One region of the Sphingomonas hankookensis genome, then DNA from elsewhere that is predicted to be linked to it. Evidence: riboswitches for the same ligand, from Rfam matches in the RefSeq annotation. Region 1 holds a riboswitch; the other holds the start of a gene.
What was found. Region 1 has a riboswitch for cobalamin ahead of cobW (cobalamin biosynthesis protein CobW). Riboswitches for the same ligand answer to the same signal wherever they lie in the genome.

Region 1 (3,715 bases):
GCACCAGTGGCGGGGGAACGTGCCCGATCGTAACCGCGCTGATCCGGCGCTTGGCCTGCGCCGCTTCGCCGGGATCGTTGACGATGAACGGATAGATCACCGGCATCGCGCCGGTCAGCGCCTCGGGCCAGCAAGCATCGGACAGCGCGACTGATTTGCCCGGCAGCCATTCCAGTGTGCCATGTGCGCCGACATGCACCAGCGCGTCCACGCTTCGCTGGCGCAGCCACAGGTAGAACGCCACATAGCCATGGCGCGGGCAGCGGGACAGGTCGTGATAGTCGCCGTCGCGATGGGCGCGCTCGCCGCGTTCGGGCTGCAAGGCTACCAGCGCGTTGCCGATGGGCAGCGCGGCAAAACGGAACGCGCCATCGGCGGCGGCAGCATCGGCTTCCGGCTCGCCCCATGCGGCGAAAAGTTCAGCGCGCAGGGTATCGGGCAGTGCTGCCAACGCCTTGCGGTACTCTGCCAGCGGCCAGTGCTGATGTGTGCATTCAAGGAGCGCTGCCAGTCCGGCCTGCGCGTCAGTGGCATATCCCGCCTCGGCCAGATCGGCCAGGATCGCCTCGGCAGAAGCCAGCGCATCCAGCCCCACGGCGTGGGCGATCTGGTATGCCTTGCCGGGATAAGTCGACAGGACCAGCGCAACCCGCCGCTCGGCAACCGGCGTTTGGGCAAGTGCGATCCAGCCCGCTACCCGCGCGGTGATCGCTTCGATCCGGCCGGCATCGGCGCGATGGATGGTACGGGCAAAGCCAAGCGCGGGATCGCGCGTCCCCGCCTCCTTGAAGCTGGCGATGCCTGCAAACACCCGCCCGTCAATTTCGGGCAGCACCACATGCATGGCAATGTCTGCGGGGGAAAGCCCGCGCGACGCCGCCGCCCATCCCGCGCGCCCGGACGTGGCCAGCGCCAGCTGAAACACGGGAACGCCCGCGCCATCAAGCGGGGTGGCGCCGTCCTCGCCCCGCGCGGAAAAAGCGGTAGCGTTGATGATCGCTACCGGGCCAAGTCCGCGCACCCAGCGGTCCACCTGTTCGCGCACCTGCGGGGCTTTCAGCGAGGGGACGAAGATCGACAATGCATCGAAACCGCGCTGCTCGAACGCGGTATGCAGGGCGGCAAACGGGTCCAGATCGTGGGCGGTCAGGTAAGAACGATAGAACACGATCAGGACCAGCGGCCTTGCCGGATCGCGCACAAAGGCTTCAGGATCGACCACGCCAAAGCCGGGATGCCAGCCTCCCGCCATCGGCAGCGGATCGCATGTCCGGGCGGGGGCATCAATCAGCCCCGCCAGCTGCGACAGCGCGGCAAGCGCCGCCTGCGCCGCCCCTGCACCGCCAGCATCGCACCACTGCGCAAGTTCGCGCAATGCAGGCACCGGCACGGTCGAAACCGCATCCAGCCGCGCGTCCTCCCAGCCGTCGCCGGGCAGCACGGCCAGGGCGATGCCGCGCGACCGGGCCAGCGCCTCGACCTGTTGCAGCCCGTAGCTCCAATAGGGCGTGCCGCCGATCAGCCGGATCAGGATCGCCTTTGCACCCGAAAGTGTCCGCTCGACATACGTGTCGACCGACAGCGGATGCATCAGCGCCGCCAGATTGGCGAGCCGCAGCGAAGGGAACGCCACATCGCCCGCGCGGGCCTGATGCCATGCCGCCGCGAATGCGCCCAGGTCGCTGTCCGAAAAGGACAGGACCACCAGATCCGCAGGCTCTTGCCCCAGATCCTGCGGGACGGCGGTTTCCTCCATCCCGTGCGTTTCGCGGAAAATGACGTGCATGGCCCGCGCCTTACGCCAGCAGCACCGCGCGAATGGCGTCTGCATCGACATGATCGTGCTCGGCAATGGCGACCAGCGTGGTGCGGCGCGGCTCGTCAGGCCGCCACGGGCGGTCGTACTGGTGGCGCACCCGCGCGCCTACCGCCTGCACCAGCAGCCGCATCGGCTTGCCCGCAACGGCGGCATAGCCCTTCACGCGCAGGATATGGTGATCGCGCGCCAGCGTTTCGATCCGCGCCACAAGCACTGCCGGATCGGCGATCTCGCCCCATGCGATGACGGTGCTGTCAAAGTCGTCGTGCTCGTGGTCGTCATCTCCATCATGGTGCGATGGGCGCGCGGCGATGTCGTCCTCGGCAGCGGCATCAAGGCCCAGAATCACGCGCGGATCGACCACGCCTTCGGTCAGTTCGATCACCGGAACCGGGCGACTAAGCTCCGCCGCGATGATCGCGCGCGCTGCGGCGACACCTTCCGGACCTGCCAGATCAACCTTGGTCAGCAGAATCATGTCGGCGCAGGCAAGCTGGTCCTCGAACACTTCCGAAAGCGGCGTCTCATGATCGATGCTGGGATCGGCGGCGCGCTGGGCGTCAAGCGCGGCCACATCGGGCGCGAACCGGCCTGCCGCCACCGCTTCGGCATCGGCCAGCGCCAGCACACCGTCCACGGTGATCCGGCTACGAATCGCGGGCCAGTCAAACGCCTTGAGCAGCGGCTTGGGCAAGGCCAGACCCGATGTCTCGATCAGGATGTGATCCGGGCGCGGATCAAGCGCCAGCAGCTTTTCCACCGTGGGGATGAAGTCATCCGCCACGGTGCAGCAGATGCAGCCATTGGCCAGTTCTACGATGTTTTCCGCCGGGCAATCCGGAATGGCGCAAGATTCCAGAATCTGGCCATCCACGCCCAGCGAGCCGAATTCGTTGACCACCACCGCCAGCCTGCGCCCGCCCGCATTGCGGATCAAATGGCTGATGAGCGTGGTTTTCCCCGCGCCCAGAAAGCCCGTAATGATGGTGACAGGCACCTTTGACAGGTCGGCCACAAGCAATTCCTCCGCGCGCCAGAGCGACAAACGGCGGGGCTTGCCGGACAAGTCCGGTCGGCGCATCGCAACGGGCAGGCGCGATGAAGCACCCGTTACCACGCGGCCGTGCAGCCCCAGCCGCACAGCTTCGTCGCTCAGACGGAGAGTTACCGTGCCGTGACCATCCCCTGGATCAGGCAAGAGCGACCGGTGCGCCGGCAGGTCTCCTGGCTCGCGGGTCACAGCTTGATGCACGCCTTCCCAGACTTTGCGCCAAAGCGCTGTCCAGTGGCAGCTCCTGTGTTCAGGAGCATGTGCATCGCGCTATCCGCTTACAGTTGCAGGGACAGCCACGGATTTGGGAGCAAGCTCCCGCACCGCATTCCCGATTAAGCCCCTTGCGGGGCACCGGCGCGATCATTGAAGGGCGGGTTGCCCCGGTCCTTCGCCGCGCGCTCTAGACGAAAATGCCAGCCAAGCCAATTGAAGTTGTTGCTTCATCCTCTTTACGCCATCGCCTTATCTCGGATGGGTTGGCTGCCAGGCGCTCGATCGCATCGCAGGGATAAGTCCAGAGCGTTATTTCGGTTACGCCTTTTCTGATCCTGGAAGCCCCCGATAGGGCCAAGCGGCCGTCCTTGGCCCACCGTGTTCGCTCGCGGGACGTGATGCAGAGAATATCCTCGACCTGCCGTTGACTGACAGGCTTGCACGCTATCCGGAAAAGCCGTTTCCGTATGGCATCGACGAGATCTTCCGCAGCCTGCCTTGAATTCGGATCAAAGACACAACTTTTTCTGGATTTAACGAATGTTCCGTTGGAACGAGCCATCAGCATCCGGATCGCCGCGTCGCGCTCGCCGTGATGTACGCGAAGCCCGAGCGGCATTCGGACATCA
Region 2 (3,715 bases), 1.5 Mb from region 1:
GATGACGAAGCCCAGCCGCACGCCGGGCAGGCCATAGAATTTGCCGAACGACCGCAGCACGACCAGCCGGTCGGATGCCTCACCGCACAGACCGGGCGCGGGGTCGGCATAGGCTTCGTCGACGACCACCGTCATCCGCTGCGCCAATGCCCGCAGCGTCGCGGCCGGCGTCACGCGTCCGTCGGGATTGGCGGGCGACGCCAGCACCAGCAGATCGGCATCGCCCGGATCGGCGAACGCCGCGACACATCGCGCCTCACCCCATGCGGCAAGATGCCCGGCATAGCCCGGCCGCACCACCGCCGGCCGCTCGGCTGCCAGCACCACCGCCAGCAGCCGCAGCGCAAGGTCGGTGCCCGGCACCGCCACCACCTGCGCCGGATCGACGACGTCGAACGCCTGCGCCGCCGCCGCCTCCAGCGCCGCCAGTTCGCCCGGCTCGGGCAGCCGGGTCAGCCCCGGATCGAGGCTGTCGACCGGATAGGCCCAGGGCGCGATCCCGGTCGACAGGTCGATCCAGTCGTCCCCGCCGAACGCACGCGCAGCAGCGGCGACCCGGCCGCCATGCGCGCAGAATTCGGCGAGGCTTTCCATCAGTAACGGACCCGCACGCCGCCATAGGCGGCACGGCCCGGCGTGCCATACTGGAAGATGGTCTGATAGCGTTCGTCGAACAGATTCTCGACCCGGCCATAGACCTCGACCCGCTCCGTGATCGGCAACGCCGCGCGCAGGTCGGTCAGGACATAGCCGTCCAGCCGGCGGGTGTTCGACGCATTGTCGAAACTGTCGCCGACCATGGTGACGGTCGCCCCGGTCGACAGGCCGAACGCCCAGCGATAGTCCGCATTGACGGTCAGGCTGTCCGCCGGGCGCCGCTGCAGCTTGCGCCCGAAATTGGCAGTCCCGGCCGAGCGGTTCTGCGCATCCAGATAGGTATAGGCGGCGGCGACGGTGAACGCCTCGACGGGTTTCAGCTTCAGCGCGAATTCCAGCCCCTTCGCCTCGGCGCGCTGGATATTGTCATAGGTGCCGAACGGCCGCCCGGCGCAGATGCCGGTGCCGTTGGCGGGGCAGGAGATGAACGCGATCAGGTCCTTCGACGTGCGGTCGAACCAGGTCGCGCTCGCCTCGACAGCACCGTCCAGCCCACGCTGGGTGATGCCGGCGTCCCAGCCGTGCGAGCGTTCCGGGGTCAGCAGCGCGTTGCCGTATTCGCTCTGCAGCTGGTACAACGTCGGCGCCTTGAACCCTTCCGAATAGCTGGCGCGTAGCAGCGTATTGCCGCCGTTCGGCGACCAGACACCGCTGCCCGAAAACACCGTCGCTCCGCCGAACACATTATGATCGTCATGGCGCACGCCCCCGGTCAGCGTGAGGTTTTCGATCGGCGTCACCGCCAGCTGGCCATAGACCCCGAAGAGGCGCGCACGACCGGTCGTCGCCGGCCCGCCGAAGCTCGCCGTGGTGAAGCGCGACACTTCACGTTCCACGCCGAAGGTCGCGAAGACGGCGTCGGTGACGTCGAACGATCCCTGATAGTCGATCCGGTCGTTGCGCCCTTTGCCCCGGAAGGTTTCGGTCGGCGTGCCGTCGGGATCGGTGTTGGTGCGGTTGCTCGACGTATGGGCATAGCCGATGCGGTTGCGGAACCGCCCGTCGAACAGCGCGGCGTTCAGCCCGGTATAGCCGGTCCATTGCTCCGCGTTCCCGACCTCGCGGGTATCGCCGAAGCTGAACGTGGGCGCCGGAAAGCCGTCGATCTCGGTCCGGCCGTTCGAATAGAAGCCGCGCACATCGACCGAGACATTGTCGGCCAGCGCCACCGCGACGCTGCCGTTCGCGCCATAGTTGCGATAGCCGTCCTTTTCGCGTCCCGGCGCATAGGCCGAAATGCCGTCGGTGGTAAAGAACCCGCCGCCCAGGCTTGCCGATACCGCCCCCGACTTGCCCGACACGTTGGCAAAGGCCTGCCCGGTGCCGAACGATCCACCTTCCGCGCGGGCGTTGATCGCCAGTTCTTCGGTCGGCTGCCGGGTAATCAGGTTGACGACGCCGCCGATCGCCTGGCTGCCCCACAACACCGACTGCGCACCGCGCAGCACTTCGATGCGAGCGATGTTGCCGATCAGCAGATTGCCGAAGTTGAAGCCGCCGCCGGGCGACGACGGGTCGTTGAGCTTCACGCCATCGATCAGCGCGACGGTCTGATCGCTGTCGGCGCCGCGGATGTTGACGCTGGTCGTCGTGCCGATACCGCCATTGCGGGTGACGGTGACGCCGGGCGTCTGGCGCAGCAGGTCGGACACGACCACCGCCTGCCGGGTTTCGATGGTCGCGGTGTCGAGCACGGTGACCGCCTGCCCCACGGTATCGACCGGGCGTGCCTCGCGGTTCGCGGTGACGACGATCTCGTCATCGCCGTCCGCCACGCGTTCGAGGCCGGTGGTCGACTGGGCGCTCTGCGCGAAACTCGGGGTCGCTGCCAACAGGCAGGGCAGCAACAGGAAACGGGTCTTCATTCGGGTAATCCCCCTTGGCATCAAACAAGGGGACGCGCGGCGCGGGCGCCGGAACAGGCTGTTCTCCGCACGCACGACCCCCAAACGACGTCGTCACGCGAGGAAACCCTCGATCGCCCGGCACACCCCGTCCGCGCGAAGGACAACCGCGACGGGCAGGTCTCCTGGCTCGCGGGTCATCGCCTTGCCCGGCCTTCCCGGACCTTGGGTCCAGTGGCACACGGGGGAGCAAGGCTCGCCGGTCACAGTTGCGGGGGCAGCCCCGGATGGCGCGTCGCAAACGCGCTTCCGGGTTCCCTTTTCATCCCATTTCTGGGAACCTGTCGCATCCGCGCCCTTAGAGCGCATCGGGGCACAGGACAAGATGGCGACGACAACCCTGTTCGTGGGCGGCGCGCGCTCGGGCAAGAGCCGGCTGGCGCAGACGACGATGGAAGCGCTGCCGAGACCATGGACCTATCTCGCCACGGCGGAGGCGTGGGACGCGGAGATGGCCGACCGCATCACCCGCCACCGCGCGGATCGCGGACCCGGCTGGCGCACGGTCGAATGTCCGCTCGACCTGCCGCAGGCGATTGGTGCGGCTACGGGGCCGGTGCTCGTCGATTGCCTGACCTTGTGGCTGACCAATGTGATGCTGGGCGGGCATGACGTCGCGCGGCATAGCGCCGAGCTGATCGCGGCGATCGGCGCGGCGCGGCACCCGCTGATGCTGGTCAGCAACGAAGTGGGCCTGGGCATCGTGCCCGACCATCCGCTGGGCCGCGCGTTTCGCGACGAGGCGGGGCGGCTCAACCAGGCGGTGGCGGCGGCGGTCGACCGATGCTGGTTCGTGGTGGCGGGGATGGTGCTACCGCTCGCCTCCTTCTCCCCCGAAAACTGATCGTACCCCCGCGCAGGCGGGGGTCCAGAGCCAATAGCGCGCCGCCCGGTTACCCTGGATCCCCGCCTGCGCGGGGATACGTCATTGTTCCTTCACGACATTCCGCAACGGCGTCCACGCCACTTCGTACCGCGCATTATCCACCGGCCCGCTCGGCGCACGACCGTCGAACATGTTGTGGAGATACTGCATCCCCTGCCACGCCGGAAACACCTGGTCGCGCGCCGGGAACAGCCGTCGCGTCACCCCGATCATCCGCTCCAGCGCGCCGAGCGACCCGGCGCGCAACAGGCCATAGGGCTTGCCCGTC

Region 2: linked by a shared signal. The riboswitch ahead of PPZ50_RS01300 (TonB-dependent receptor plug domain-containing protein) and the one ahead of cobW (cobalamin biosynthesis protein CobW) in region 1 are both predicted to bind cobalamin.

What each region holds. Positions count from the first base shown of each region.
Region 1 is NZ_CP117025.1:1,789,031-1,792,745, reverse strand. Features, by position in the region: gene cobN (cobaltochelatase subunit CobN) at 1-1,786, opposite strand, end outside; gene cobW (cobalamin biosynthesis protein CobW) at 1,797-2,834, opposite strand; cobalamin riboswitch at 3,017-3,244, opposite strand; gene PPZ50_RS08470 (hypothetical protein) at 3,274-3,715, opposite strand, start outside.
Region 2 is NZ_CP117025.1:257,447-261,161, forward strand. Features, by position in the region: gene PPZ50_RS01295 (aminotransferase class I/II-fold pyridoxal phosphate-dependent enzyme) at 1-594, opposite strand, end outside; gene PPZ50_RS01300 (TonB-dependent receptor plug domain-containing protein) at 594-2,522, opposite strand; cobalamin riboswitch at 2,660-2,861, opposite strand; gene cobU (bifunctional adenosylcobinamide kinase/adenosylcobinamide-phosphate guanylyltransferase) at 2,887-3,405, shown strand; gene PPZ50_RS01310 (NmrA family NAD(P)-binding protein) at 3,487-3,715, opposite strand, start outside.